3 regions of the Streptomyces sp. NPDC058985 genome follow, and region 3 is predicted to be linked to each of the others. Evidence: riboswitches for the same ligand, from Rfam matches in the RefSeq annotation. Region 3 holds a riboswitch; each other region holds the start of a gene.
What was found. Region 3 has a riboswitch for cyclic di-AMP ahead of ACFW01_RS01300 (transglycosylase SLT domain-containing protein). Riboswitches for the same ligand answer to the same signal wherever they lie in the genome.

Region 1 (10,020 bases), on a different contig from region 3:
CTCTCCGCGGGCCGCCACCGCCTGCGCCGCGCTCTGCTCCCGCTGTCCGGCCTGCTGCTCGCGATGGGCGTGCACGCGCTGTGGAACGGCTCGGCCGCGTTCGGCGCGTACGGCTTCTACGCCGTGTACGCGGCGTTCATGGTGCCGGCCTTCGGCCTGCTGACCTGGCTGGTGATCTGGACCCGGCAGCGCGAACTGGGCACCGTACGGGCCGAGCTGCCCGCATATGTCCTGGCCGGGTGGCTGACGCCCGTGGAACCGCAGGCGCTCGGCTCGATGCGGGCCCGCCGCGTCGCCCGGCGGCACGCCCGGCTCCACGGCGGGAAGGAGGCGGCACGCGCGGTGGCCCAGTACGAGGCGTACGCGACCTCGCTGGCGTTCCTGCGGCAGCGCGGCCGCCGGGGCCGGGCGGGGGCCGACTACGCCGTGCGGGAGCGGGAGATGCTGGACGCCCTGTGGCACCGCCGCGGCGCGGCCCGCCCGGCCCTCGACCACGCGGCCCGCTCCACGGCACCGCCCGTACCCCGGCCCGCGCCGCCCTGGGCCCACCCGTACGGGTGGCCGTACGGCCCGTACGGCGGCGGCCCTCCGGCACCGCACCCGGCCCAGACGCCGTACGCGACCCAGACACCGCACCCGGCCCAGGCTCCGTACGCGACCCAGATGCCGTACCCATCCCAGACGCCGCACCCGGCCCAGGTGCCGTACGTCCCGTACGCCCACCCGTACGCACCGCCGGGTCCCCACCCCCACCGCCCCTAGGCGGGCCCCGGCGGCGTCCCGCTCAGGCCGACGCCCGCGTCAGCCGCGCGACCTCGTCGTCCGTCAGGCTCAGCTCCGCCACGCCCAGCAGCGCGGGCAGCTGCTCCACCGTGCGCGCGGACGCGATCGGCGCGGCCACCGTCGGCTGAGCCGCGAGCCAGGCGAGGGCGACTGTGGCGACGGGGGCGTCGTGGGCCTCGGCGATCTCGTCCAGGGCGGCGAGCACCCGCCGGCCGCGCTCGGTCTCCAGGTGCTTGGCGGCACCGCCCGCACGCGGGCTGTCGACGCTCGCGCCGGGCCGGTACTTGCCGGTGAGGAAGCCGGCCGCGAGGGCGTAGTACGGCACGGCGGCCAGTCCCGACCGCTCGGCGAGGTCACGCAGCCCGCCCTCGTAGGTGTCGCGCGAGACCAGGTTGTAGTGCGGCTGGAGGGCGACGTACCGGGCGAGGCCCTCGCGGTCGGAGAACTCCAGGGAGGCCGCGAGCCGCTCGGCGGAGATGTTGGAGGCGGCGATGTGCCGCACCTTGCCCGCCTTCACCAGCTCGTCCAGCGCGCCGATGATCTCCTCGACCGGCACCTCGGGCTTGTCGAAGTGCGTGTAGTAGAGGTCGATGTGATCGGTGCCCAGGCGGCGCAGCGAGGCGTCGGCCGCCGCCTTGATGTTCGCGGCGGACAGGCCCGGGTACTCGGGGTGCTGGCTGACCTTGGTGGCGAGGACGACGTCGTCACGGTTGCCGCGGGCCGCGAACCACTGGCCGAGGACGGTCTCGGACTCGCCGCCGCTGTTGCCGTCGACCCAGGCGGAGTACGAGTCGGCGGTGTCCACGAAGTTGCCGCCGGCCGCCGTGTAGGCGTCCAGGACGGCGAAGGACCGGTCCCGGTCGGCGGTCCAGCCGAAGACGTTGCCGCCGAGGGCGAGGGGGAAGACCTCCAGGTCGGAGGAGCCGAGCTTGCGCAGAGAAGTCATGTAGGGCGTCAACGAACGCACCGGATCAGGTCATTCCGGCACAGACGCAAAAACCCCGCAAACCGGCAGCCCTGACGTCGGGGGGTTGCCGTCAGGACCGCCGGGGACCAGCGGGGTAGCGGAGGGGCCGGTGGCTCAGGGGGTGAGGCCCTTGCTCTGCAGCCAGGCCATCGGGTCGATGCCGGAGCCGCCGCCGGGGTGGACCTCCATGTGGAGGTGGGCGCCGGTGACGTTGCCGGTGGCGCCGACGCGGCCGATGACGTCACCGGTGGTGACCTCCTGGCCGACGCTGACGCTGATCGAGGACTGGTGGGCGTACCAGATCTCGGTGCCGTCATCCAGGGTGAGCACGGTCTTGTAGCCGTACGACCCGTCCCAGCCCGCCGACGTGATGGTGCCGCTGTGCACGGCCTTGAGCAGCGTGCCCGTGGGTGCGGCGAAGTCGAGGCCGGTGTGGTGGCCGGAGGACCAGTAGGCGCCGGCCTGACCGAAGGTCGAGGAGATCGTGTACGAGGAGGTCGGCAGCGTGAACTGCTTGGCCAGCTTGGCGAGGCGCTCGGCCTCGGCCTTCTTCGCGGCCTCCTCCTCCGCCTTCTTCTTGGCGGCGGCGGCCTTGGCCTCGGCCTCCTTCTCCGCCTTGGCGGCGGCTTCCGCGGCCTTCTTCTCGGCGGCCGCGGCGGCCGCGGCTGCGGCCTTGGTCTCGACCTGGGCCTGCTGCTGCTCGGCCTGCGCCATGATCCGGGCCCGCAGGGACTCGCCCGCGCCGGCCGTGTCGGTGCCCTCCGCGGTGTCGGCGGCGGTGGTCACGCCGATGCCGCTGAGCGGGGTGCTGGAACCCTCCGGCTGCGGCTCCTCGTCGGAGATGAGCGAGCCGACGTTGGGCAGGTCCGGCATGGAGATCGACACCGGCGGCTTGCCGGTCTGCGCGCTGGCCATACCGCCCGCGCCGACGGCGGCTATGACACCGACGCCGAGGACGGTGGAGCTGCGGGCGAGTCCGCCACGCTGCTTGGCGACGCGGTGCCGGCCGCGTACGGGGCGGATGGAGTCCTCGGTGGGATTCCACTCCTCCCAAGGGCCCTCTTCGGCGCGGTTGTTCTCGTAGCCGAAGGTGTCGGAGTCGTACCGGTTCGGCACGAACGGGGCCTCGGGGGCAGGCCGGTTGGACGCCACGTGGGCGTACTCCTTTCCTTCCTTTCGCCTACCGGGTTAGCTGACGGGTTCGGAGCAGGAAGGTCTCCTACGGGCGCATGCAGCCGTGTTGCCACGGCGTCAAACGCCCGATTCACCCCAATGTGGTGGTTCCCCGGTTCCCTTGCGGGATTCGGCGCGTGCGCACGGAGCCGCCTTCTGTGACGGCTGGGACGACCGCGCTGCGTTATCGAACGTTAATAGACCCGGGGCCCGGATTCCAAGCTGTTCCTCTTGATCATTAACGAGAACGGGCGGGACGTACCCCTCACGGTCGGTGAAAACCGGGCGAGTTGACCGCGGCTCGGTATTCCCTTTCACAGCACCTTTTTCTGATGGTGCGTCAGTTGTTATGCGGAGGGAGGCCACCCCGTCACGGCTCGTGACAATGATCATGGTCGCCGCGCCGTGGCCGCCGTACGGCGAGCAGCGCCATGTCGTCCGCCATCCCGCCCCCGGAGTGGCGGCGCACGTCGCGGGCGAGGGTGTCGAGCAGCTTCGCCGGGTGGCGGAAGACGCGACCGGCCAGCCGCGCGTACGGATCGTAGAACTCCCCCCGCTCGTCCCGGGCTTCCGACAGCCCGTCGGTGTACAGCAGCAGCGTGGCCCCACCGGGGAAGGCCGTCTCCTCCGCGCGGTCGGGCCACACACCCAGCTCGCCCATGCCCAGCGGCAGCGCCGCCTCCCGGGCGGGCAGCGGTCCCACGGTGCCGTCGCCGTGGAGCAGCAGGGGCGGCGGATGGCCGCGGTTGACGATGCGTACGGTCCCGGTGCCGTGCGGGAGTTCGGCGAGGACGGCGGTGGTGAAACCCTCGAAGGCGTCCAGCCCGTCGCGCCGGGTGCCCTCGCGGGCCAGCGCCCGCTCCAGGCGCTGCGCCACCGCCTCCAGCGTCGCCTCCTGCTCGGCGGCCTCCCGGAAGGCGCCGATCACCACGGCGACGGCGGCCACCGCTCCCATGCCCTTGCCCCGCACGTCCCCCACGATGAGCCGGACGCCGCGCGCGCTGTCCTGCACCGCGTACAGGTCACCGCCGATGAAGGCCCCGGCCTGCGCGGCCTCGTAGCAGGCGGCGATCTCGAAGCCGGCGATCCGCTCGGCCGGCTCGGGCAGGACGGCGCGCTGGGCGGCCTCGGCGATCTCCCGGGCGATGGCGAGGCGCTCGTCGGTACGGCGGACGAAGGCGTTGACGAAGACGGCGAGCGCGGCGACCGTCGCGATGGTGATCAGCTCGGTGAGGGAGTCGACGTAGTGGATGACGCCCTTGCCGATCTGCAGCCCGACCACCGAGGCGACCACGGCGACCCCGGTGAGCGCGGTGCCCCGCCGGGAGTAGATCGGGGCGGCGACCAGCGGCGCGGCGGTGTAGAGGGGACCGGCGGTGAAGTAGCGCGGCGTGAAGATGTCGTACAGGACGGCGACGACGATCAGCAGTACGGGGAGCGAGCGCGCGAGGGCCCGGCCGTAGGACGTGCGCCACGGCCGCGGCTGCCCGACGGGCGGCACGGGCGCCGGCTCGTCGCCGAGGCCCGGGTCGGGCACGGGATCGCCGGGGAGCCGGCCGCCGGCCCTGGCGTACGCTCCCTCGTCCTCCACATCACCTGCCCGCACCACTGGTCTCCCGCCGCCCCCTGTCCGCGCCGCTTGCCGTGCCGTACTCCAGGTTTCCCGCGACGGGGGTGGGCGGCGAGCGGTGAGGGCCGGGCGGGTGAACGCAGCGGGGAGCGCACCGAGGGCCGGAACCCTTTCGGATTCCGGCCCTCGGCCTTCAGTAGCGGGGACAGGATTTGAACCTGCGACCTCTGGGTTATGAGCCCAGCGAGCTACCGAGCTGCTCCACCCCGCGTCGTTGTGTTCACCACTGTACGTCATCCCGGGGGCCGAATGCACATCGGTATCCCTCTATCCCGCCAGGTGGCGGTTGGGCGCCTTCGCCCGCCCTTCGTACTCCGGCAGTACGACGACGGCGGCGCCCCCGGCGGCGAGCACCTCACCGCCGTCCGCCCCGGGCACGAAGGTGTCCGGCTCCCGCCAGGCCGTGACCACCCGACGCACCCCGGCGTCGAGGATCAGCCGGGCACAGGGCGCGGGCCGCGAGGCGCGGTGCGCACAGGGCTCCAGGCTGCTGTACACGGTCGCCCCCGCGAGCCGCGGATCGGAGCGGTCGGCCTTGGCGAGCGCGGCCTCCTCGGCGTGCACGACGGCGTCGCCGCCCTCCCGCGAGTACCCCCGAGCCAGCTCGCTCCCGTCGGCGGCGACCACGACCGCCCCCACGCTGAACGCCGTCCGGGACGGCGGGCACAGCTCCGCCAGCTCGCAGGCGAGCGCCAGCCAGTGCCGGTCGGCGGCGCTCACGCGGTCGCCGGTACCGGGTGCGGTCGGCAGGTACCGCATCAGCACGACGTCCTCGATCCGCCGCGACTCCACCAGCCGCAGCCGCCCGCCCTGGTAGGCGCCGGGCCCGAAGAGCCGGGGCGCGGCCGGGTCGCCGACGAGCAGGGGCGCGAGGACGAGGTGCAGCTCGTCGGCGAGTTCCTGCTGGAGCAGTTGGGTGTGGACGGTCCCGCCCCCCTCCACCATGAGCCGCCGCACCCCGCGCCGGTCGCCCAGGTACTCGAGCACCGCCCGCCAGTGGAGCGAGTCGCCGAGCGGGACGACGACATCGCCGGCGATCCCCAGCGCCCGGGCCCGCCCTGCCCCCTCGTCCGTGGTCACCAGCACCTTCTCCCCACCGGTGTGCCAGAACCGCGCCGCCGGGTCCAGCTCACCGCTGCCGCTGACGGTGACCTTGAGCGGGTACTCGGCCTTCCCGGCCCTGGTCCGGGCGGCCCGCCGCTCGGCGGAGTTCACCAGCAGCCGCGGATTGTCGGCCCGGATCGTCCCGGCCCCGACCAGGATCGCGTCGACCGACGCCCGCACCTCGTCGACCCGGTCGAAGTCGGCGGGGGACGACAGCAGCAGGCGCTCGGGCCCGGTGTCGTCCAGGTAGCCGTCGAGGGAGACGGCGGCGGAGAGGAGGACGTGGGGCAGGGGCATCTCGGGCGCTCCAGTGGGGCGTGTGGACCGGCTGGCCGACCATGAAGGTACTTCGGGCCGGTGGGACGGTCGAACCGCACCGGCTCCGGCGGGCCCCGGCTCCCGGGGATGGCGTCGCCGTGACGCGGGAGCAACCGTTCTCGGACCGGCGCGGTCGGTCCGACGACGGACGGGGCTCACGCCGCCCCGGGGCTCGTGGCCGCCGGCCCGGCGAGAGGCCGGCGCCGGGTACTACAGCGGAACGTCGATCCGACCGGCGAAGGCGTCGATGTCGTCGAGGGCGCTGAGGACCCGGCGGGGGTCCGGGGCCGCGACGACGACCACCACGTCGCAGTCAGCCTCCTCGACCCGCCAGGCATAGCGCACACCCGCGACGATCGTGCGATCCTCCTCCGTCGTCCGCGTGTGGCGCAGGGAACGCAGGCCGGTGCCGAGCCGCTCGGTGGTGAAGTCCTCGACCACCGGCTTCTCCACCAGGTGTGTGTCCTCCGTGGCGACCAGTGCCCGCAGGGTCTCCCCGCGGTCGCCGTCCGCCTCGACGGCGGCCACGAACACGGGCAGGGGCATCAGGCGCGGGTCCGGCAGGTGGAGGTACACGTCGAAGCCGGGGTGGCTGCCCGGGAGCTGCTCGGCGCAGGCTTGCAGGGTGGCGGCCAGGCCCTTGAGGTCCTTGCGGGTCGGTTCGAGGTCGCTGTCCCCCCACCACGCCTCGGACATGTGACGGGCCCACTGCTTGGGTCCTTTCCAGGGGGTCGTCTCCCACGCGTCCGGGAGCTTCATCCACAGGTCGGTGTCGTAGTCCACATGCGGCCAGCTCACGCGCGGCTCCATCGGAAGGTGGTCGTCATCGCGTCGAAGGGTTCCACGAAGAGTCGGCGGTCGCGTCCCCGGGGGCGCCCGTGCCGAGAGCGGAGAAGACGATGCCGATGCCGGAGACGAAGATCGCCGCGAACGGCGAGGGCCGTGGCGACGTGCGGTCAGCCCCAGTCGCCGTTGACCCATGCGAGCAGGCGGGCGCGCTTCTTGTAGGAGCACGGGGCGTGGCCGGTGCCGGACGCGGCGTATGTTTCGGGGCCTCCCCGCAGGTCGTACCCGTAGTCGCTGGGGCCGTACTCGCCGTCGCGGTAGCCGTCCATGTCGTCGGCCCAGTCGAGGATGCCGAAGTCGAGGTCGAGGTTTCCGAGGTACCGGCCGGGGTCGGCGGGTTCCACCTGTGCGAGACGGGCGTCCGCCCCGGCGGAGGGCCGGTCTTCGAGGCAGCCGTCGGAGCGCACGGGCTGACCCAGCCACCATCCGGCCAGGAACACGGCGTACAGCGTGGTGACGGCGCCGAGTCGGCGCGGAGATGTCCAGCCGGGCATCCGGAGCGTCTCCCTACCGCCAGTGGCCGTCGAGCCACGCTCGCAGGCGTGGGCGTTCACTCGTGTCGTCGGTGCAGGCGACGGCGTAGGAGTCGATCGTCACGGACAAGGTGGCCCGGGCGACCCCCACGACGCTGAAGTCCGGATCGGGGTACTGCGTGGGAGCGGACGTCTCCGTGGGTGCGGGCGGCGGAGCGGGAGACGGTTCCGTCCCGTACTCCCCGGCGGCCCCGCCGAGGCCGGCCCGGTCGACGGGGCAATCGGGGGTGACGGGCTGCCCCAGGTACCAGCCGGCGACGAACACGCCGTAGACGACGGCAGCGGCACCGAGCCGGCGCGGGGTGACCCGGCGAGGCGCGTTCACCGGCAGTCCCGGCCAACCGGGCCTGTGGCAAACGACGTTGAGGTCATGCCGCGCAACCTTACCTCCCGGCGTCCGGCGCTGTGCGGCGCCCTTCCCCGGCCCAATCGGGCGCGAGGGCGCCGATGATCAGAAGAAGGAACTGAAGGCAGAAACACACACAATCGTTTCGATGGCGTACACGGGTGGCATAGTCCCCGCACGGAACACAGCCTCCGGTGGCAGCTCGGCCACCGGATCGGCCACCGGATTCCGAGGGGGAATTCATGATCGAAACTGTCACGCTGTCCCTGCTGGGCGGTGCGCTGCTCACCGAGGGAGTCTCGTTCCTCTACGGTCAGGCGGGGGAGTTGCTGAACCGGTGGAGGGACCGGAGGGCCGGGAACGGCACTGTGGCGCCGGAGGACGCGGACACGGCCGGGCCCCGCCGGCTCACCGGCCCACTCGACGGCCCGTTCGACCCCACGCGGGTGGACATGGCGCGGCTGGACGGGCTCGCCGACGCCATCGCCTCCGAGCGGGGCGCGCTGAACGCCTACGCGGAGGGGTTCCGCTCCGTCGGCCCCGAGGACGAGCAGCTGCTGCTGGCGATGGCCCGGCTGCGGACCCTCATGGAGTCCGTCTACGGACAGTCCCTCACCTTCCGAGGAGAGCGGGACCGGCCCGCCACCGGCGCCCGGGTCTCGGTGGACGTGACGCTGGAGGACGTCTACGGCGAGGCCGACATCGCCCGGATCGGCACCGTCGAGAGCGGCGACGTCGATGTGGTCGCCCGGGCCAAGGACGTGAAGCCGGACGGGAAGCTGACCGTCGCGCGCATCGACCGTATCGGTGGCCCCGCGGGAGGCGGCCCCGCCTGACTCCGGCCGGGGAAGCGGCCCGCCGCCCCTTCCCCGGCCCTCGCCGGATCGGCCCGCCTTCTTTCTCCGAACACGTGGAACAGCACGGGGGGTGCTGTCGGATGGATGCTGCCGGACACGCACGAGACGACTTGGTGGACCCGGTCATCGAATGGCTGACGGAACCGGCCGCCGCCGGTGTCCTGCTGCTGCGCGGCCGCCCCGGCAGTGGGAAGACCACCGCGCTGCGGCAGGTCGTGCGCACCGTCGAGGACGATCCGCGGCTGACCCTCGCCTACGGGAGCCTGCGGGACCACGGCGCCGGACTGGTGTCCACGGCGTCCGAGGACGAGGTCGTCAAGGCCACCGCGGGGTTCGCCGCCCAAGGGCTGCCCGAGCAGCTGGGCATCGCCGCGGGTGTGCGCCTCGACGTCGACGTGCGGGTCGAGAACCTGCACGGGAGCCTCGACGTCGCCACCATGGGGCAGGTCGACGTCCACGGCAGCGGATACACCGTCGGCTGGCTGGTCACGGTGCTGAAAGAACGGGCCGCCGTGCTCGGCCGCCACCCCGACCTCACGCTCCCCGTGCTGGTCCTCGTCCTCGACGCCGTCGACGAACTGGAGTGGGAGGCGCCGGAGTTCCACCATCGCGTGGTGCGGGAGCTTCTCAGTCACGCGCAGACGCTGCGCGCGGCGGGCGTCCGCCTGATCCTGTCCGCGCAGACGCTGCACGAGAGCGTCAGCGAAGCGTTCCCGGGCGACGTCCTCGACATCGAGGCCAAGGCGGACGACGAGATCCGGTCCTACGCCCGGGCCCGGCTGGGCACCTCCGACGACCTGAGCCCCGCCGACGTCGACCGACTGGCCCGGGCCATCGCCGTGCGGGCCGACGGGCTGTTCATCGTCGCCGCCGGCTACGTCGACGAGATCCTCGACGGCCAGGTGCCCGACGACCTGTGGGCCCACACGGCCCTGCCCAGTGCTGCCACGTACTTCCGGGACGCGCTGAAGCGCATGTGGGAGCCGGGCAGGTGGATCAGCCAGTCCACCGCCCTGCGCGTCGACACCGAACGGATCCTCTCCGTCCTCGCGGTCACCCGCTCACCCATGGCCTACAACCAGGTCTCCAAGCTGTGGCGCAACGAGCCCCCGCCGGACGGCTCCCGACGATGGGCCAAGGCCCAGGCCTCCGTCCTGGCCGGGCCGGTCCGGCGCTACCTGGCGGTGCAGCGGACCGACGGCGCCGCCGTGTACCGGCTCTTCCACCCCACCGTCCGCGAGGCCGTCCTGAGCGGCGACGCCTCTCGCGAGTCGATCAGCGTCACGTCGGAACGCGCCCGCTACCTCCGGGCGTTGACCCCGCTGTTCCCCGCCGGCACGCCCTGGAACGGGGAGGCGCACCGCTCCGTCGTCCAGGACACGCCGCTGGTCCTGGCCGATCTGCTCGAGGAGCTCATCGCCGACGACCCCTCCGACCCGGACGTGACGGAGTGGCTGGACCGG
Region 2 (10,020 bases), 210 kb from region 3:
GGCGGAGGAGCTGGCAGCGGGGTAGGACGTGGCGCACGCGTGGGAGCCGCCCCCACCACGACCGCCCGAGAGGGGGGCGGTTACGCCTCCGCGTGTTCCCGCACGTTCGCGCGGACCCAGTTCACGATCGACGCCGTCGTGGCACCCGGCGTGAAGATCTCGGCGACGCCCATTTCCTTCAGCGGAGCGATGTCCGCCTCGGGGATGATCCCGCCGCCGAAGACGAGGATGTCCGCCGCGTCCCGCTCCCGCAGCAGCGCGATCACGGCGGCGAAGAGCGTGTTGTGCGCACCGGAGAGGATGGACAGCCCGATCGCGTCGGCGTCCTCCTGGATCGCGGTGCCCACGATCTGCTCGGGTGTCTGGTGAAGCCCGGTGTAGATGACCTCCATACCGGCGTCACGCAGGGCCCGCGCGATCACCTTGGCCCCGCGATCGTGGCCGTCGAGCCCCGGCTTGGCCACCACCACGCGGATCGGACCGGCTGCCACACCCATCACTGCCTCCATGAAGCGACTACATCCATCCGTACCGACAAGTACCGCACACTTCGCCGACGCCGTACACAGGAGCACGGCACTCAGAACCGCACGCGTGCACGGAGTCCGCGAAGCGCGCACCTTCGCGGCGCGCAGGTCCCGCACCACGGCGTCCGGGAAGTGAACGAACGTTATCTCCAGCATCCCGCAACCGGCGGTTTCGCGGTGGATACAGAGGGGGAAATCACACGGTGGGACACGTTCGCCGCGCACCGCACCGGGGCGCGGCGGCATCACGCGCACGGAGAGCCGCAGCGAGGGCGGGACGGGGAAGCAGCGGGCCTCGTCGCCGTATCGCCGACACCACGGGCCAGGCGAAACCCACAGGTCAGACCAGACCCACGGGACACCCCTGGCTCGGATACCGCACGCCGGCACACCCATCCGGGTAAACCTCACGAACATCGCCAGACACCGGTGTCACGGCACTCCAACGAGGGCACACGGGGGACAGAGGCGTCCCTGCGCGTGCCGGACGGAGGTCGGCCCCATGAAGGTCACCACGACAGCACTGCCCCTTCTTCCGCTTTTCCAGCGTCTCCTCCCGGGATTGCCCGGCCTGCCGGGAATCCCGGGACTGTCGGAACTGGCGAGCCTGCCCGGACGTCTGACCGGGCTCTCGCTGACCCTCCTTAAGGCGAGCGCCCTGGAGGTCGCGATCCTCGCCGGGCACGTGCTCCTCTACCCCTCGGGGATCATCCAGGAGCGCCGCCCCTCCCTGCCCCTCCCCTCCGTCGGCTCACGGGACCCGGAGCCTTCCCCGCCGGCCCCCCGGCTCCCGGCCCCCGCGAGTACGCCGGTCGTCCTGCTGCACGGTTTCATCGACAACCGCTCGGTCTTCCTGCTGCTGCGCCGCAGCCTGGCCCAGCACGGCAGGCACCAGGTCGACTCGCTGAACTACTCGCCCCTGACCTGCGACATCCGCACGGCGGCCGAGCTGCTCGGCCGGCATGTCGAGGAGATCTGCGAGCGCACGGGCAGCGAGCGCGTCGATGTCGTCGGGCACAGCCTCGGCGGGCTGATCGCGCGGTACTACGTGCAGCGGCTCGGCGGTGACCTGCGGGTCCGGACGCTGGTGACGCTCGGCACCCCGCACGCCGGCACCCGCGTGGTCCCGCTGGCCAACGCGCACCCGATCGTGCGCCAGATGCGCCCCGGGTCGGCGGTGATCGAGGAGCTGTCCCGGCCCACGCCCGGCTGCCGTACGCAGTTCGTCAGCTTCTGGAGCGACCTGGACCGGGTGATGGACCCGCTGGAGACGGCCTGCCTCGACCATCCCGACCTGACCGTGCAGAACGTACGGGTGAGTGGCGTCGGCCACCTGGCACTGCCGGTGCACCCCGCCGTGGCCACGGGGATCCGGCAGGCACTGGACGCCGTCGAGGCGGAGACCGGCGCGGAGACGGACGGGCGAGCGGGATCGGACGGGCGAGCGGGATCCGGTGGACGAGCGGGATCGGGCGGACGGGCCGGTGGTCTGACGGTCGCCTGACTCCGAAACAACCCGTTCAGCATCGAACATTGCTCGAACAAAAAGCCAAACTCGTGCCCGCCGTCCCCCAAAACACGGCCGATTGCCCGTTTCCTGCGCCAGCGAAACCTGACGAAGATTGTCGTGCCCGTATACCGCCGGGTACAGTCGCCGCACTGCTCTGGCAGCCCCTGTTGTCGAGGCGAAAGAGAAGTTGGTGAACGACCGTCACCCGTCGGGGACCATGACCACCCCGGCTCCGGCTTCCGACGCCGCGTCGGCGCATTACGCGTCGTACGGCACAGGGGAGGCCCAGTACGGCGACCTCACCACGTACGGCGGCTACGACACCACTGGTTTTCCGACCAACGGCCCCGCCCCCGCGGCCTTCGACGCGGACCCCCTCTTCGGCAACATGCCCGGCCACGCCACGGGCACCTACGACACGACGGGCTCGTACGGCACCACGGGCACCTACGACACCACCCAGTGGCCCGACGGCGGCGGGCAGCAGCACTACGACGCGTACGCCGCCCAGCACCACACCGGTTACGACTCCGGGCCCTACGACGCGACCGCGTGGACGGCCGGTTACCAGGAGCCCGCCGGTGCGCAGCCTCAGGCCACGGGCGCCGAGGCCACCGGGCAGTGGGACACCGGCGCCTGGACCCAGCCGGATCCGTCCGGCACCCCGGCCGACGGGACCCAGCAGTGGGACTGGGGCACGCAGACCTTCGAGACCGGCAGCTTCGAGACCGGCGCCTACACCACCGGCACCCTGGACACCGGCGCCTTCCGGACCGCCGCCTTCGACGAGACCGCCGGCTTCGAGACGGCCACCTTCGAGGCGACGGCTTTCGAGACGGCCACCTTCGAAGCCAACGCCTTCGCCACCGGCACGTTCGACACCGGCGCCTACGACGCCACCCAGTGGAACTCCGACGGCACCACCGCGCACCCGGCGGAGCCCGCGGCAGCGCAGGACGCCACCCCGGACATCCTGTCCGCCGGGGACGAACCGGCCCCGCACGAGGGCGAGTCGGCCGCCACCGGCGAACTCCCCACCGTGACCGCACTCCTGGACGGCCAGGAGGAGGTCACCCCGGCCCCGCACATCCCGGCCGCGCGCGGCGCCTCCCGGGCCGGGGCGCGTTCCCGGCGCCGCCAGCCCGCCAAGCGCTCCGCGCTGCTGACCATCGCCGTGCCGTCGGCCTGCGTGATGAGCGTCGCCGGTATCGCGGCCGCCTCCGTCGGCAGCCTCACCGGCGACGAGGGCACGGAGACCACGGCGGCGGCCGCGGACCCGGGCGAGCAGCAGGCCGCGCCGGTGAAGCCGTCCACAGCCAACAACAAGCTGGACACCCAGCTCACCAGCCTCGCCGCCGGAGCCGACGACTTCGCCGACCGGGCCAGCCGGACGCAGGAGCGCATCGACCTCAAGGCCGAGCAGGCCGCCGAGAAGAAGCGCGCGGCGGAGGAGGCGGCCCGCAAGGAGCGGCTGCGCCCCAAGTTCGCCCTCCCGGTGGCCCAGCACGGCCTCAGCGCGTACTACGGGCAGGCCGGCATCAACTGGATGTCCGTGCACAGCGGCATCGACTTCCCCGTGTCGTACGGGACGACGGTGATGGCCGCGACCGACGGCACCGTCCGGACGCAGTACAACAGCGCGTACGGCAACATGATGATCGTGACGGCGAAGGACGGCACGGAGACGTGGTACTGCCACCTCTCCAGTTACCAGGTTCCCTCGGGTACGACCGTCAAAGCCGGTGACGCCATCGCGTTCTCCGGCAACTCGGGCAACTCCACCGGCCCGCACCTGCACTTCGAGGTGCGTCCCTCGGGCGGTTCGGCGATCGACCCGCTCTCGTGGCTGCGCAGCCACGGCCTCAACCCGCAGTAACGGCGCGGCGTCTCAGCCGTCGGCCCGCCCCCGGGGTGTGCGCCGCCCGGCCGCGGACCCGAGCCGCAGCCCGGGCCCCGCGCGGCCGGTCCCGGCACCGTCAGAGCTTCTCCACCGGCGCGTACCGCAGCAGCAGGCGCTTCGGCTTGGTGTCGCCGAAGTCGATGGTCGCCTCGGCGTTGGACCCGGTGCCCTTGACCCCGACGACCGTCCCGAGCCCGAACTGGTCGTGCGTGACGCGGTCGCCGACCGCCAGGGACACCGTCGGCTGCTCCGCGCCGGCGGACCGGCGGGTGGCGAAGCCGGACGCGCCCGACGCCGAGGAACGGGAACGGGACGACGACAGCGAGGCCGCCACTCCCGAAACCGGCGCGGACGGAGCCGGTCCGTTCGCACCGGTGCGCTTCCACTCCAGGTGGGGGGCCGGGATCTCCTCCAGGAAGCGCGAGGGCGGGTTGTAGGAGGGCTGGCCCCAGGCGCTGCGCAGGGTGGACCGGGTCAGGTAGAGCCGCTCGCGGGCGCGGGTGATGCCGACGTACGCCAGCCGTCGCTCCTCCTCCAGCTCCTTGGCCTGGCCGAGGGCGCGCATGTGCGGGAAGACGCCGTCCTCCATGCCGGTGAGGAAGACGACCGGGAACTCCAGGCCCTTGGCGGTGTGCAGGGTCATCAGGGTGACGACGCCGTCGCCGTCCTCCTCGTCCGGGATCTGGTCGGAGTCGGCGACCAGGGCGACCTTCTCCAGGAAGTCGGCGAGGGTGCCGGCCTCCTCGCCCTCGGCGCGCTCCTGTTCGAACTCCAGGGCGACGGCCGCGAGTTCCTGGAGGTTCTCGATGCGGGTCTCGTCCTGGGGGTCGGTGGAGGCCTGCAACTCGGCGAGGTAGCCGGTGCGTTCGAGGATGGCCTCCAGGACGGTGGCCGGTCCGGCGCCGGACTCGACGATGGTGCGCAGGTCCTCCATGAGCGTGTTGAACCGCTTGACGGCGTTGGCGGAGCGCGCCGCCATGCCGTACGCCTCGTCGACGCGCTTGAGCGCCTGCGGGAAGCTGATCTTCTCCCGCTGCGACAGGGCGTCGATCATCGCCTCGGCCCGGTCGCCGATGCCGCGCTTGGGGACGTTGAGGATCCGGCGCAGCGGCACCGAGTCCTCGGGGTTGGCCAGCACCCGCAGATAGGCCAGGACGTCCCGGACCTCCTTGCGCTCGTAGAAGCGGACGCCGCCGACGACCTTGTAGGGCAGCCCGGTGCGGATGAAGACCTCTTCGAAGACACGGGACTGCGCGTTGGTGCGGTAGAAGACGGCGACGTCGCCGGCCTTGGCCTCGCCCGCGTCCGTGAGGCGGTCTATCTCGTCGGCGACGAACTGGGCCTCGTCGTGCTCGGTGTCGGCGACGTACCCGGTGATCTGGGCGCCGGCGCCCTGGTTGGTCCACAGGTTCTTGGGCCGGCGGGACTCATTGCGCTCGATGACCGCGTTGGCGGCGGTGAGGATGGTCTGAGTGGAGCGGTAGTTCTGCTCCAGGAGGATCGTCGTCGCGTTCGGGTAGTCCTCCTCGAACTGGAGGATGTTGCGGATGGTGGCGCCGCGGAAGGCGTAGATCGACTGGTCGGCGTCGCCCACCACGCACAGCTCGGCGGGCGGGACCTCGGCCTCCGGCGGCACGTCGACGGGGTGCTCCGACGCCCCGCCGACCAGCTCGCGCACCAGGGCGTACTGGGCGTGGTTGGTGTCCTGGTACTCGTCGACCATGACGTGCCTGAAGCGGCGGCGGTAGTGCTCGGCGACGTCCGGGAAGGCGCGGAGCAGATTGACCGTCGTCATGATCAGGTCGTCGAAGTCGAGGGCGTTGGCCTCGCGCAGCCGCGACTGGTACATGGCGTACGCCTGGGCGAGGGTCTTCTCGAAGCCGTCGGCGGCCTGGGCGGCGAAGTCCTCCTCGTCGATCAGCTCGTTCTTCAGGTTGCTGATCTTGGCGCTGAAGGACTTGGGCGGGAAGCGCTTGGGGTCCAGGTCGAGGTCGCGGCAGACCAGCGCCATGAGCCGCTTGGAGTCGGCGGCGTCGTAGATCGAGAAGGACGAGGTGAAGCCGAGCTTCTTCGACTCGCGGCGCAGGATGCGGACGCAGGCGCTGTGGAAGGTCATCACCCACATCGCGTTGGCGCGCGGGCCGACGAGCTGCTCGACGCGCTCCTTCATCTCGCCGGCGGCCTTGTTGGTGAAGGTGATCGCGAGGATCTGGCCCGGGTGGACGCCGCGCTCGGCCAGCAGGTGGGCGATGCGGTGGGTGAGCACGCGGGTCTTGCCGGAGCCGGCGCCGGCCACGATGAGCAGCGGGGAGCCGGAGTGCACCACGGCGGCGCGCTGGTTGTCGTTCAGCCCGTCCAGGAGGGCGGCCGGGTCCAGGGCGGGGCGCGGGGCGCCGTCCCGGTAGTACCGGTCGCGCTCCGGGGGCGCGTCGAACTTCCCGCCGAACAGGTCGTGCGGGACCGGCTCCGGTCCGTGACCGTCCTCGGGCGGCGGCGGGGGTTCCTCCTCATGACCCCGGGGGGTCTGGAGGCTCGCCAGGAAGCTGTCGTCAAAGAGGCTGCTCATCGCTCTCCGAGTCTAGGGCGCCCCACCGACAACCCGGCGCCACCCCGGAAAATGGCCGGGACACCTCACACCGGTACGCCCTGCGACGTGCCGGGATACGAAGAGTGACACCCGTCGCCGAGGTAACGAAAATGTATCGGGCATATCACCCACCAACCTTCACAGCGGCCACACGAGTTGGCTACGGTGCGGGCAGGCCGAACGACCCCCTCCGGCGAACCTCGCCGGGCCGCGCGGCCTCCGCCGAGTCCGACGTGCCCGCCACGGCGCCCGGAGCCGGGGACCCAACCGAGAACTTGGGGTGAATCGGCCGTACCGCCTCCCGCGAGGACGGTCCGCCGTAGGGCAACCCTTCCGTGCCGCCCGAACCCGACAGCTAACCCGGTAGGCGGAGCACTTGGAAGGAGCGCCTCCTTGGCGTCGCACCGCAAGTCGCGCCCCACCGGTTCACGCGTCGCGGGCATACGGACCCCGGCCCTCGCCACGGCGGCCCTGACCTCCGTCGCCCTGCTGTCCCAGACGGCGAACGCCACGCCGTCGGACGACGACAGGCCGAGCCTCGAAGAGGTCGAGAAGAAGGTCGACGACCTCTACCGCCAGGCGGGGTCGGCCACCGAGAAGTACAACGCGGCCAAGGAGAAGACCGCCAAGCAGCGCAAGAAGGTCGACACCCTCCTCGACGACGTCGCCCAGCGCACCCAGAAGCTCAACGACGCGCGCGAGGAACTGGGTTCCTTCGCCTCCGCGCAGTACCGCACGGGCACGGCGGTCCCGGAGACGGCGACCTTCCTGCTCGCGGACTCGCCGCAGGAGTACTTCGACCAGAACCAGCTGATGGGCCGGCTCACCGGCCGCCAGAAGACCGCGGTCGACGACTACGTCACGCAGCAGTCCGAGACGATGAAGAAGCGCCGGGAGGCCGCCGAGAGCCTGGAGACGCTCACCGGCTCGCAGAAGGACCTGAAGACGGCCAAGTCGACCGTCCAGAAGAAGCTCGCCACCGCCCGTGAACTGCTCTCGAAGCTGACCGCCGAGGAGAAGGCCCGGCTCGCGGCGATCGAGAAGAAGAAGCAGGAGGAGGCCGCCCGCAAGGCCGCGGAGCTGGCCGAGCAGCAGGCCCGGCAGCAGGCCGAGGAGCGCGAGCGGCGGGAGGAGGCCGCACGGCAGGAGAGCGGCGGTGGCACCTCCTCCGGTTCCTCGGAGTCCGGCGGCAGCGGCTCGTCGGGCTCCTCGACGCCGGACTCGTCGTACGGCACCAAGGCCGAGAAGGCGCTCGGCTTCGCCCGCGCCCAGATCGGCAAGCCGTACGTCTGGGGCGCCACCGGCCCCGGCTCCTACGACTGCTCCGGCCTCACCCAGGCCGCCTGGAAGGCCGCGGGGGTGACACTGCCGCGCGTCACGTACGACCAGGTCAACGCCGGAACGACCGTCCCCGTCTCCCAGGCACAACCCGGTGACCTGGTCTTCTTCTACGACGACCTCAGCCACGTCGGCCTCTACATCGGCAACGGCATGATGATCCACGCCCCGAAGCCGGGCGCGTACGTCCGCGAGGAGTCGATCTACTACGACGGCGAGTCGTCGATCCACAGCGTGGTGCGACCCGCCTGACCGGCGCGGCTCTCTAGCATCGGGAGCATGTCGTCAGGTACGTCACCAGGCACGTCGTCAGGCACTCTCCCCTTCCCCCTGCGCGCCTGGTGGGCGCAGCGTCCACCGGCGGCCGGGGCCGCGGTGATGGCGACCGGCATCCTGTCGGTCGCCCTGCATCTGACGGGACACGAGGTCCTGTCCCGCATCGCGCTGTTCCTGGCCAGCGCCGCCTGGCTGACCCTGGCGGCGAACTTCGTCTACCTGCTGCTGGTCGAACGCCCGCAGTGGCTGACGCGGGCGGGGACACCGGGCGCGCTCACCGCGGTCGCCGCGACCACCGTGCTCGGCACCCGGTTCGCGCTGCACGGCTGGACGCCCCTGGCCGCCGCGCTGCTGGCACTGGCGGCGCTCCTGTGGCCGGTGCTGATCCTCTTGGTCGTGCGGCACTGGGGGCGCAGGATGCCGGGGGCGGTGTTCCTGGGGTGCGTGGCCACGGAGGGGCTGGCGGTGCTCGGCGCCACGCTCTCCGCGGTCACCTCGACACCCTGGCTGGCGCACGCGGCGCTGGTGCCGTTCTGGCTGGGGATCGTGCTCTACCTGATCGCGCTGTTCCGCTTCGATCTGCGGCAGGTGGCGCTGGGCTCCGGTGACCACTGGGTGGCCGGCGGCGCGCTCGCCATCTCGGCCCTCGCCGGCGCCAAACTGATCGCGGCGGCCGGGACCGGCATGTACCTGTGGAACTCCGACGACAGCGCCGTGCTGCACGACGTGACCGTCTTCCTGCTCACCCTCGACCTCGCCTGGTACGTCGTCCTGCTGGTCGCCGAGTTCGTCTGGCCGCGGCTCCGCTACGACGTGCGGCGCTGGTCGACGGCCTTCCCGCTCGGCATGACGGCGGCGGCGACGCTCTCCGTGGCCGCCGCGATCGACCTCGCGTGGCTGGACACACCCGGCCAGGTCCTGCTGTGGATCGCGGTGGCCGGGTGGCTGGCGGTCGCGGCGGGAGCGGTCGCCCAGGCCCGGGCCGGGGCCCGGTCTGCGGGCGCGGGTGCCTCCGCCGTCACGTCCACAGCACCGCGATGAAGATGTTCGCGACGGTCAGCAGGCCCACGAGGCCGAACAGCGGCTTGTCGACCTTCTCGTCGTCGCGCTTCACGTAGACCAGGCCGAGGATCACGATCAGCAGGGCGAGCTTCACCCCGATCTTGAGGTTGTCCACGGACTGGTCGTCGGCCTGGTTGAGGCCGACCAGGGCGACACCGGTGACCAGCATCGTCAGCGCGCCGTGCAGCATCGCGGGGATGAAGCGGGCCGTGCCCCGGCCCATCGCCTTCATCTGGGTCAGGAAGCCGCCGAGGAGCGCGGCGATGCCGATGATGTGCAGACCGACGAAGAGGTGGATGAGTACGTCCATGAGGCCGGAGCCTAATGAGCGGCCCGACACGGTCCGCCACCGGCCCGGCCACGGGCGGGACGACCCGGCGCATATATGCGTCCCATAACAGCTCAGGTCCCTCAACCGCCCCCGATCGGCCGGCTCGGTCATCACCCCGCGTGAAGACGACGGCCGCCGGACGGGCACGCGGTCAGATGCGTACGCGGGCCGATCCGGTACCGCCACTTCCGCGCATCCCGTCACCGGACCGTTACCGACGCGCCTAGCGTCCTCCTCCAGGCAGCCGGAGCGGACCGGAGCCGACCCGGCACGGCCGGAGTCGAGTCGTACGGAAGACGGAAGGACGTGGATCGCAGGTGGGAACCCACCGCAGGCCGCGACAGCGCGTGACGGGCGGCGGCAGGGCCCGTACGGCGGCCACCATCACCCTCGCGGGCGCGGCCACCGCGACGGGCCTGGGCGGGACCGGTCACGCCGACCCGCAGCCGACGGCGGCCCAGGTCAGGGCCGAGGTCGACAAGCTGTACC
Region 3 (10,020 bases):
CTCCGCCGATCACTCCAGGGGACACCATGACACGCCGCTTTCTCTTCCTACTGGGCAGCAGCCGCCCCGACGGCAACACCGAGCTGCTCGCCCGCCGGGCCGCCGAACAGCTCCCCGCGGACGTCGAGCAGCGCTGGATCGACCTGGCCCGGCACCCGTTGCCCGAGTTCGAGGACCTGCGGCACGACAGCGACCACACGCGCCCCACCGAGGGCAACGCGGGTCTGCTGCTCGACGCCACGCTCGCCGCGACCGACCTCGTGATCGCGTCGCCGCTGTACTGGTACTCGGTGTCCACGCCGGTCAAGCGCTACCTCGACCACTGGTCGGGCTGGCTGCGCACGCCCGGCCTCGACTTCAAGGCGACCCTGGCCGGCCGCACCCTGTGGGGCGTCACCGCCCTGGCGCACCGGGAACTGGAGGTCGCCGACCCGCTGGCCGGCACCCTCAGCAACTCCGCGGCCTACATGGGCATGCGCTTCGGCGGAGTACTGCTCGGCAACGGCAGCCGGCCCGGTGACGTACTGCGGGACACGGACGCGCTGAGCCGCGCCAAGACCTTCTTCGCGGGTGAGGCGCCGCTCGCCCGCTTCCCGTACGACAAGGAGACGGCCGCCGTCTGAGGACCGCGGACGGAATGCCTACGCGGTGATGTCCTTCGCCGTGAACCGCGCCCATGCCGCCGAGCCGAAGACCACCGCGTAGAGGGCCTGGAGGCCCAGGTTCTTCACCAGGTCGTCCCAGTACACCGGTTCGCGCATCAGGTCGGCGAAGGACAGCCAGTAGTGCGAGAAGAAGTACGGCTGGAGCGCGTGCAGCTGGGGGATCTGGTCGAGGATCTGGACCGTGATCAGCAGCCCGACGGTGGTCGCCATCGCCGCGATGCCGCTGCCCGTCAGGGTCGAGACGAACAGGCCGAGGGCCGCGACGCCGACGAGTGAGGCGGCCACCACCAGGGCGATCAGCAGGGCGCGCCCCAGGCCCTCGGCGTAGCCGATCCGGGTGCCGGAGATGGTGACCAGGTCGCCCAGCGGGAAGAGCAGCGCCCCGACCGCGAGCGCCGAGACCGCGACCACCAGGGTGGCGGCGAGGCAGAAGGCGATCACCGTGGCGTACTTGGTGAGCAGCAGCCGGGTGCGCCCCGCCGGGGCGACCAGCAGGTAGCGCAGCGTGCCCGCGCTCGACTCGCCGGCGATCGCGTCACCCGCGACGACGCCGACAGCCATCGGCAGGAAGAACGGGAGGGTCGCGGCGAGCGCGGTGAAGACCAGGAACAGGCCGTTGTTGCTGATCTGCGAGATGAAGGCCGGGCCCTCGCCGCCACCACCGCCGCCACCGAGCGACGACGACCCGTCGCTGGTCTCGATCTTCACCGCGATGCCCACCAGGACCGGCACGGCGGCCAGGACTCCCAGCAGGGCGAGGGTGCGCCAGCGCCGGAAGATGATCAGCAGTTCGCTGCGCAGCAGCCCGAGGGACCACAGCGGGCTCGGCGTGCGCACCGCATCCACGCCCGCACCCGGGCCCGTCCCGGCACCGGCACCGGCACCCGCACCCGGGCCCGCGCCCGGCGTCTCCGCCCGCGCGACCGGCTCGTTCCCCGCCTCAGCCCGCGACATCGAATCCCTCTCCGGTCAGGGCCACGAACGCGTCCTCCAGGGAGGCCCGTTCCAGTGCGAAGCCGCGGACCCGGACGTGGGCCGCGACCAGGGCCGCGTTGACCTCGGCCAGGTCGCGGTCCGGGGGCTCGGCCGTCACCCGGTCCTCGGCGACGACCACGTCCCCGGCGCCCTGCTCCTTCAGCACCCGGGCCGCGTCGCCCCCGTCCGGCGTGGTCACCACCAGCCGGCCGCGCGCCCCGGCCGACAGGTCGGCGACGGCGCCCTGGGTGATCAGGCGTCCCTGGGCCATCACGGCGGCGTGCGTGCAGACCTGCTCGATCTCGTCCAGCAGGTGGGAGGAGAGGAAGACGGTGGTGCCGTCGGAGGCGAGTTCGCGGACCAGCGCGCGGATCTCGCGCATGCCCTGGGGGTCGAGCCCGTTGGTCGGCTCGTCCAGGACCAGCAGGCGGCGCGGCTGGAGCAGGGCGGCGGCGAGGCCGAGCCGCTGCTTCATGCCGAGCGAGTACGCCTTCGCCTTCTTGCCGGAGGCTGCCGCCAGGCCCACCCGGTCCAGCGCCGCCGCGACGCGCTCGCGCCGGGTGCGCGGGTCGGCGGTCGGGTCGGCGGCGTCGTAGCGCAGCAGGTTGTCGCGGCCGGAGAGGAAGCCGTACAGGGCCGGGCCCTCGATGAGGGCGCCGACCCTGGGCAGTACGGTGCGGGCCGCGCGCGGCATGGGCCGGCCGAGGACCCGGGCGCTGCCCGAGGTCGGTTCGATCAGGCCCATCAGCATGCGGATGGTGGTGGTCTTGCCGGAACCGTTGGGTCCGAGGAAGCCGAAGACGCTGCCCGCCGGGACGGTCAGGTCGAGACCGTCGACGGCGAGCTGTCCGCCGCGGTAGCGCTTGGTGAGCCCGCGGGTGGAGATGACGGCGTCGTCCGCCCGCTCCAGTCGTGGCTCCGGCTTCGGCTCCGTGACGGACGGTTCGGCCATCGGCTTCCTCTCCTGTACCCCTGCCCTGCGCCTCTGCCCTGCGCCTCTGCTCCGTTACTTCGCGGCGTTCGCGGCCTTCACCAGCGCGTCCTTGGTGACCGCACCGGCGTAGATCTTGCCGTCCTCGGTGATCAGAGCGTTGACCAGGCGGGTCTTGAAGACCGTGCCCGAGCCGAAGTCGCCCTTGACCTGGTCGCCGAGGGAGCCGAGGAAGCCGCCGAGGTCGCCGCCGCCCGCGGCGCCCGTGGGCAGGCCCTGGCCGCCGGTGTCGAACGCGGCGATCGAGTTCCAGCCCTCGCCGACGACCTTCAGGCCGTCCAGCTCCTTGGCGAGGTCGCCCTCGGCCTTGCGCCCGTGCTCCGGGGCCTTGGCCGCCTTCTCGTCGGCCTCGGTGACCTTCGCGCCCTTGGGCGGGGTGAAGTCGAACGTCGACGCGTCCGGCTTCGCGAAGCTGACCTTGGTGAAGCCCGCGTCCACGACGGCGGCGCCGCCGCTCGCCGGGGTCAGCGTGAACTTCAGCGGGGTGCCGGTCTCGGCGTCCACGGCGACGGTGATCGCACCGACCGTGGAACCCTTCTGCCTGGGCTCGACGACGAGCCGGTACGCGTCGCGGCCGGCCACCTGGGCGGTACCGGCGACCTTCACGGACGTGGTGTCGTCGATCGACTCGAGCGCCTGGTCGGCGAAGTCCTTCGGGGTGGCCGGCACGTCCTTCTCCGGCCGCTCCGCGCCGTCGGACGTGGAGTGGTAGACCTCGTTGGACTTGCTGTCGTAGCCCCAGACGTCCTTGCCGTCGTGGATGAGGCTGTACTCGGCGGCGTCCTCCAGCAGGGACACCTTCTGCCGGTCGGGGCCGTCGGCCGCGACGCGCAGGGTGTGGGAGCCGGAGACCAGCTGGGTGAGCTTGGCCGAGGGGTCGGCGGACGAGCCGCCGTCCTTCCCGTCCCCGCCCGGACCGCCGGACATTCCGGACATCAGGCCGCTCTCCAGGCCGCCGAGGTCCGGCAGGCCCAGGTCGGTGCTGATCCGGACCGTGCCGGAGAGCTGCTGGACGTCCGACTCGGCGATCTTCTGGACGAGTTCCTCCGCCGTGACCTTCGGCAGGTCGGGGTCGCCGGAGTCGGCGAGAGCGGGGACCAGCCCGATCGTCGCGGCCGCCACTCCCATCACCGCGACCGGGACGACGTACCGCGCGGCCTTGCGCCGTCGGGCGCTCAGCTCCTCGCCCGCCCCGGGGGTCGTGTTGTCGTCGGAATCGATCGGTGCCATCTGTGCCCTACCTCCGTCGTCGGCGGCGGCTGTCTCGCGACCTCGCACTCGTTCACCCGTGAGTTCCACGCTTGAGTTCACCCGTGAGCCGCCATTCTCACCCGAATCGGTGAGGATTGGTGTTTCCGTGGTGTCCATCTGACCAAATCACCGGAGCGCAATCGTCAGACCGCGGGCTCAACTCCACGTACTCCTGCGGGATGACACCGGAGGGCGGTTCCTCCCCCGCCCCGTAGGGGACGGGCGCGCCGCCCGCCGACGGAGGGCACCCGCCCGTGGCGCGGCGCACGGGCGGGGCGGGGCGGGGTTCAGCCGGCCCGGTGGACCACGGCGTCGCACAGTTCCACCAGCGCGGCCTTCGCCTCGCACTCCCGCAGCGGAGCCAGGGCCGCGCGGGCTTCCTTGGCGTAGCGGACGGTGTCCCGCCGGGCGTGCTCCAGGGCGGGGTGGGCGCGCAGCAGGCGCAGCGCCTCGGCGTGCCGGGCGTCGTCGCTCAGGTCGGAGTCGAGCAGCTCGCTCAGGGCGATGTCCTCGGCGAGGCCCAGCCGGGCCGCGCGCTCGCGCAGCCGGAGCACCGGCAGGGTGGGGATGCCCTCGCGCAGGTCCGTGCCGGGCGTCTTGCCCGACTCGTGGGAGTCGGAGGCGATGTCCAGGACGTCGTCCGCGAGCTGGAAGGCGACGCCGAGCCGCTCGCCGTACTGGGTCAGTACGTCCACCACCCTCTCGTCGGCGCCCGACATCATCGCGCCGAACCGGCAGGAGACGGCCACCAGCGAGCCGGTCTTGCCGCCCAGCACGTCCAGGTAGTGGTCGACGGGGTCCCGGCCGTCCTGCGGGCCGGCCGTCTCCAGGATCTGGCCGGTGACCAGCCGCTCGAACGCGAGGGCCTGCACGCGGACCGCCTCGGGCCCGAGGTCGGCGAGGATCTGGGAGGCGCGGGCGAACAGGAAGTCGCCGGTCAGGACCGCGACCGAGTTCTCCCAGCGGACATTGGCGCTGGCGACCCCGCGCCGTACGGCGGCCTCGTCCATCACGTCGTCGTGGTACAGCGTGGCCAGGTGGGTCAGCTCCACCACCACGGCCGAGGGCACGATCCCGGGGGCGTAGGGGTCGCCGAACTGGGCCGAGAGCATCACGAGGAGCGGCCGGAACCGCTTGCCGCCGGCCCGCACCAGGTGCTGGGCGGCCTCCGTGATGAAGGGCACCTCGCTTTTGGTTGCCTCAAGCAACCCTTCCTCGACCGCGACCAATCCGGCCTGGACATCGGCTTCCAGAGCCTGGTCCCGCACGCTCAGCCCGAACGGCCCGACGACGGTCACGAGGGGTCTCCTGTCTGCTGGTGTCTACTGGCGATTACCTGGTTTGTCGATAGGTCGCTGCCACCACTCGAGTCAGCGTATCCGGTCACCTTTCGATCACCGCTAGCGCCCACCGTTACAGGCCGGTCGGTATCGGATCATGAGCGGTATGTTTTTGATCGGTCGATATGAGCAGATATTGGCCGATTTCACTATCCCGCCCCCTCCCTCGTACGGATGCCGTCCGGATGCCCGTCCGGCACACGGAAACACCGGACGAGCGAAGCGCTCCCCATCGGGGGCCGGTTGAGGCAGAGTTGGGACTAATGCCCGTTTTGCCGCGCTTATTGAGGCCCGTGAGTTGGCTCACTCCGGAGCACCCTCGGGCAACCCCGCCGCAACCTGTGCCCTCCCTTTGCGCCGCAAGCCAGTTGAAGCTTGGCAACCGCAAAGGATCAAGAGCCTCAAACGTCTCAGACCAAGGTCAACAGGACGTTGGGTGATTCCTGCACTTGTTTCGGACATGTGCTCTCGCATACGTTCCCGGCCTGTCGGGCGGACGCCGAATCCTGCCATCGCCCGCACACACAGTCATCCACTCAACTCACTCGCCGGCAGGAGCGGGGGACCCAGGTAAGTCGCCGCACCGGTCACCACCGGAGCGGCTCGGGGTGAAGCCGTACCCGTCAGGGCGCGGCCGGGCACCTCCCCGCCCGAACCCGACAGCTCACCTCGCAGGCGTCAGGAGAGGGACACAGATGTCTGCCAACGGTCAGAACCGTCACGCCCGGACCACCCGCATCGCCCGCAAGCTCGCCGTGGCCGGCACCGGTGTCGCGGTGCTCGCCCTGCCGCTCATCGGCGCCACCGGCGCGTCCGCGGCCACCCCGGCCGCCACCAAGACGGCCGCCACGGCGGCGACCACGTACCCGGACAACCTCGACGGCTGGATCCGCGAGTCGCTCGACGTCATGGCGCAGCACGGCATCCCCGGCTCGTACGAGGGCATTCACCGCAACATCATGCGGGAGTCGTCCGGCAACCCGCTCGCCATCAACAACTGGGACATCAACGCCATCAACGGCACCCCGTCCAAGGGCCTGCTCCAGGTGATCGACCCGACCTTCCAGGCGTACCACGTCGAGGGCACCTCCTGGGACCCGTACGACCCGGTCGCCAACATCACCGCCGCCTGCAACTACGCGGCCGACCGGTACGGCTCGATGGACAACGTCTTCGGCGCGTACTGAGCCGCACCGGGACGTTCAGAAGACCCGTTCGAGGACGACGGCCACGCCGTCGTCCTCGTTCGTCGTCGTGACCTCGTCGGCCACCGCCTTGAGTTCGGGGTGGGCACCGGCCATGGCGACGCCGTGCGCCGCCCAGTCGAACATCGGGATGTCGTTGGGCATGTCGCCGAAGGCGATCGTGTGCCGCCGGCCCACCCCCAGGCGCTCGGCGGCCAGCGCCAGGCCGGTCGCCTTGGTGATGCCGCACGGCTGCAGCTCCACCGTGCCGGGCCCCGACATGGTGACCGTCGCGAGGGATCCCACCACCGCGCGCGCGGTCGACGCCAACTCGTCGTCGCTCAGGTCCGGGTGGCGCAGCAGCACCTTGCTGATCGGGGTGCGCCACAGCTGGTCGCGCCGCTCCACCCGCACCGCGGGCAGCGTGGGGTGGGGCATCAGGTACCCGGGCTCGATGAGGGTCAGGCCGTCGACGCCGTCCTGGTCGACCGCTGCGTGCACCTGGCCCACCTCGGCCTCGATCTTGCCGAGCGCGGTCTCCGCCAGCTCCCGGTCCAGGGTCACCGACCACAGCATCCGGTGCGCGCCGGCGTCGTACACCTGCGCGCCCTGCCCGCACACCGCGAGCCCCGTGCACCCGAGGCGGTCGAGCAGGGGCCGCACCCGGGGTGCCGGGCGTCCCGTCACCACCAGATGCCGCGCACCCGCCCGGGCCACCCGTGCCAGCGCGGCCAGCGACCGTTCGGAGACGGTGTCGTCGCCGCGGAGCAGCGTGCCGTCGAGATCGGTGGCGACGAGTGAGTATGCGGTGCGGTCCATGATCAGAGAATACGGACGCGACACCGGTCCGACTCACCCGCGACCGGTTCCGAACGAGGACGCGGTGAGTACGTTCGAACGCGCACGACGACGCACGAACTCACCCGCTTCATGTCCGAAACCTGGCACATCATCGGCTAAAGCCGGTTAAGGGCCTGTGCACCAGTTGGCAACAACATGGTCTGCTACCTACCCCCGGGGCGGCCCCCGGGGTACCTTCCTGTTGTCCAGGGGGGACTTGATCGGGGGGTCGGGTTGAACAGCGGACGCGTACGTGTGCTCAGACCACAGGAGCTGGGCGAGGGGGAACGGGAGCACTGGCGGGAGATACGCGCCAAGTCGACGGCGCCGCGCAACCCGTTCATGGAACCGGAGTTCACCGACGCCGTGGGCCGGGTACGGCCGCGGGCGCGGGTGGCGGTGCTGTACGACGGCGGTGAGGCGGCCGGATTCCTGCCGCACGAACGCGGGCCGCTCGGCCAGGGCCGGGCGATCGGGCTGGGGGTGTCGGACTGCCAGGGCGCGGTGCTGCGCCAGGGCCTCGCCCCGGATCCCCGCGCACTGCTGCGGGCCTGCTCCCTGTCGAGCCTCGCCTTCGACAACCTGGAGGCCGAGCAGGGGCTGTTCGTGCCGTACGCCGCCGAGGAGCACACCGCCTACGTCATCGACGTGGAGAAGGGCTACGAGGCGTACGAGAACGTCCTGCGTACCCAGTCGCCGAAGTTCCTGAAGACCACGCTCGCCAAGGAGCGCAGGCTGGGCCGCCAGGCCGGCGACGTGCGCTTCGTCTTCGACGAGCGTGAGCCGGCCGCGCTGCGCACGCTCATGGAGTGGAAGTCGGCGCAGTACCGCAGGATGGGACGCCGGGACCGGTTCGCGCAGGAGTGGATCAGCCGGCTCGTCGGCCGGCTCGCCCGGACGCGCGCGCCGGAGTGCACGGGCACCCTGTCCGTGCTCTACGCGGGCGGCCGGCCGGTCGCCGCCCACTTCGGGCTGCGTTCGGCGACGGTCCTGGCGTGCTGGTTCCCGGCGTACGACCCGGACTTCGCCAAGTACTCGCCGGGCCTCGTCCTGCACCTGCGGATGGCGGAGGCCGCGGCCGCCGCGGGCATAGGCCTGCTGGACATGGGGCGGGGCCCGGCGGAGTACAAGGACTCGCTGAAGACCGGGGAACTGCCGGTGTACGAGGGGGCGGCGACGCGCCCGGGGGCGGGCGCCGCCCTGCACTGGCTCGGCCGCGAACCGGCCCGCCGCGCGCACGGCTTCGTGCGCGACCGGCCGCGACTGGCGTCGCTCGCGGTACGGACGTTGAGGGGCGCGGCCCGGCTGCGCAGGTCCTGACGAGGTCAACCACGAGGGGGTGGACGCATGACCGGTGTGCGGCGTGCGCGGCAGGAGACATTGCGGGAGACACGACGGGAGATCGACGACTTCCTGCGCATCGGGGCGGTGCAGGTCGCCGAGCTGGATCTCGGCGACGGCACCGACGCGGCGGAGGAGGCGGCGGCGGTGCTGCGACCGGGCCCGGGGAGTCCGCCGGTGTCGTCCGGCGCGGTGTTCGTGCTGGTCAGACGTGCGGGCCTGCCCGTGGGCACGCTGCTCGGGCAGGTCCCCGAGGGTGCGGACCCCACGCGGGTGCTGGCCGGGCTCGCGCGGGAGCTGCCCCGGGAAGCGCCGCCCGAGCCGTGGCCCGCGCCCCCGTCCGCCAGTGTCGTGGTCGCCACCCGGGAACGCGCGGACCAGCTCGCCCGCGCCCTCGACTCGCTGCTCGCCCAGGACCACCCGGACTTCGAGATCGTCGTGGTCGACAACGCGCCCGTGACCGGTGAGACCAGGGAACTGGTCGAGCGGAAGTACGGCGAGCGGGTGCGGTACGTGTGCGAGCCGGTCCCCGGACTCGCCGTCGCGCACAACCGGGGCCTCGCGGTGGTCCGGGGCGAGGTGGTCGCCTTCACCGACGACGACGTGGTCGCCGACCCGCGCTGGCTCACCGAACTGACCGCGCCGTTCGCCGCCGACCCGCACCTCGGCTGTGCCACCGGCCTGATCCTGCCCGCGCGGCTGCGCACCCCCGCCCAGGTGCTCCTGGAGAGCCACGGCGGTTTCGCGAAGGGGTTCGTCCCGCGGACGTACGACCCGGAGCACCCGCCCGCCGACGAGCCGCTGTTCCCGTTCACCGCGGGCCGGTTCGGCTCGGGCGCCAACATGGCCTTCCGCACGGCGGTGCTGCGGACGGTCGGCGGCTTCGACCCGGCGACCGGCGCGGGCACCCGCGCGCGCGGCGGCGACGACCTCTACGGGTTCGTCCGCGTCCTCGCCCAGGGGCAGCGGCTGCGCTACACGCCCCGGGCGCTGGTCTGGCACCACCACCGGGAGACCTGGCGCGACCTGGAGACCCAGGCGTACGGCTACGGCGCCGGCCTCACCGCGTACCTCACGGCGATCCTGGTGAACCGGCCGGCGCTGCTGCCGGCCCTCCTCGCCCGGGTGCCGGGCGGACTCGCGCACGCCCGGCGCCTGACCGCGGTACGCGCCACCGGCGAGGGCGAGAGCGCGGGCGCGGTGGCGGTGGCGGTGGGGGCGCCGGGCGGGCACGACTCCCGTACGCACCCCTGGCCGCGGCGCCTGGCGCGGTTGCAGCGCCGGGGCATGCTGTACGGGCCCGTCGGCTATCTGCGCGCCCGGCGTGCGCTGCGTGCGGCCGGGGTTGAGGCGCGGTGAGCCGGGCGGGGGCCGTCTCCTCGGGAGCGGGTGGGGCGCCCGACGGAGTCCCGGCGCCGGGCGGCGGGCACATA

Region 1: linked by a shared signal. The riboswitch ahead of ACFW01_RS34035 (M23 family metallopeptidase) and the one ahead of ACFW01_RS01300 (transglycosylase SLT domain-containing protein) in region 3 are both predicted to bind cyclic di-AMP.
Region 2: linked by a shared signal. The riboswitch ahead of ACFW01_RS00250 (C40 family peptidase) and the one ahead of ACFW01_RS01300 (transglycosylase SLT domain-containing protein) in region 3 are both predicted to bind cyclic di-AMP.

The regions. Positions count from the first base shown of each region.
Region 1 covers NZ_JBHYJX010000058.1:19,858-29,877, forward strand. Annotated here, with positions in the region: gene ACFW01_RS34025 (PrsW family glutamic-type intramembrane protease) at 1-762, shown strand, start outside; gene ACFW01_RS34030 (aldo/keto reductase) at 785-1,729, opposite strand; gene ACFW01_RS34035 (M23 family metallopeptidase) at 1,865-2,902, opposite strand; cyclic di-AMP (ydaO/yuaA leader) riboswitch at 2,914-3,069, opposite strand; gene ACFW01_RS34040 (PP2C family protein-serine/threonine phosphatase) at 3,294-4,514, opposite strand; tRNA gene ACFW01_RS34045 (tRNA-Met) at 4,691-4,764, opposite strand; gene ACFW01_RS34050 (dihydrofolate reductase family protein) at 4,821-5,954, opposite strand; gene ACFW01_RS34055 (hypothetical protein) at 6,186-6,773, opposite strand; gene ACFW01_RS34060 (hypothetical protein) at 6,932-7,315, opposite strand; gene ACFW01_RS34065 (hypothetical protein) at 7,329-7,679, opposite strand; gene ACFW01_RS34070 (hypothetical protein) at 7,943-8,536, shown strand; gene ACFW01_RS34075 (hypothetical protein) at 8,638-10,020, shown strand, end outside.
Region 2 covers NZ_JBHYJX010000001.1:52,396-62,415, forward strand. Annotated here, with positions in the region: gene ACFW01_RS00225 (DUF5691 domain-containing protein) at 1-25, shown strand, start outside; gene ACFW01_RS00230 (cobalamin B12-binding domain-containing protein) at 81-497, opposite strand; gene ACFW01_RS00235 (esterase/lipase family protein) at 1,030-2,031, shown strand; gene ACFW01_RS00240 (M23 family metallopeptidase) at 2,228-3,913, shown strand; gene pcrA (DNA helicase PcrA) at 4,014-6,503, opposite strand; cyclic di-AMP (ydaO/yuaA leader) riboswitch at 6,735-6,909, shown strand; gene ACFW01_RS00250 (C40 family peptidase) at 6,918-8,114, shown strand; gene ACFW01_RS00255 (tellurite resistance/C4-dicarboxylate transporter family protein) at 8,142-9,179, shown strand; gene ACFW01_RS00260 (hypothetical protein) at 9,157-9,510, opposite strand; gene ACFW01_RS00265 (NlpC/P60 family protein) at 9,849-10,020, shown strand, end outside.
Region 3 covers NZ_JBHYJX010000001.1:264,853-274,872, forward strand. Annotated here, with positions in the region: gene ACFW01_RS01275 (NAD(P)H-dependent oxidoreductase) at 27-623, shown strand; gene ACFW01_RS01280 (ABC transporter permease) at 642-1,619, opposite strand; gene ACFW01_RS01285 (ABC transporter ATP-binding protein) at 1,606-2,592, opposite strand; gene ACFW01_RS01290 (outer membrane lipoprotein carrier protein LolA) at 2,647-3,861, opposite strand; gene ACFW01_RS01295 (polyprenyl synthetase family protein) at 4,170-5,180, opposite strand; cyclic di-AMP (ydaO/yuaA leader) riboswitch at 5,759-5,914, shown strand; gene ACFW01_RS01300 (transglycosylase SLT domain-containing protein) at 5,918-6,409, shown strand; gene ACFW01_RS01305 (HAD family hydrolase) at 6,425-7,225, opposite strand; gene ACFW01_RS01310 (GNAT family N-acetyltransferase) at 7,502-8,566, shown strand; gene ACFW01_RS01315 (glycosyltransferase) at 8,594-9,946, shown strand.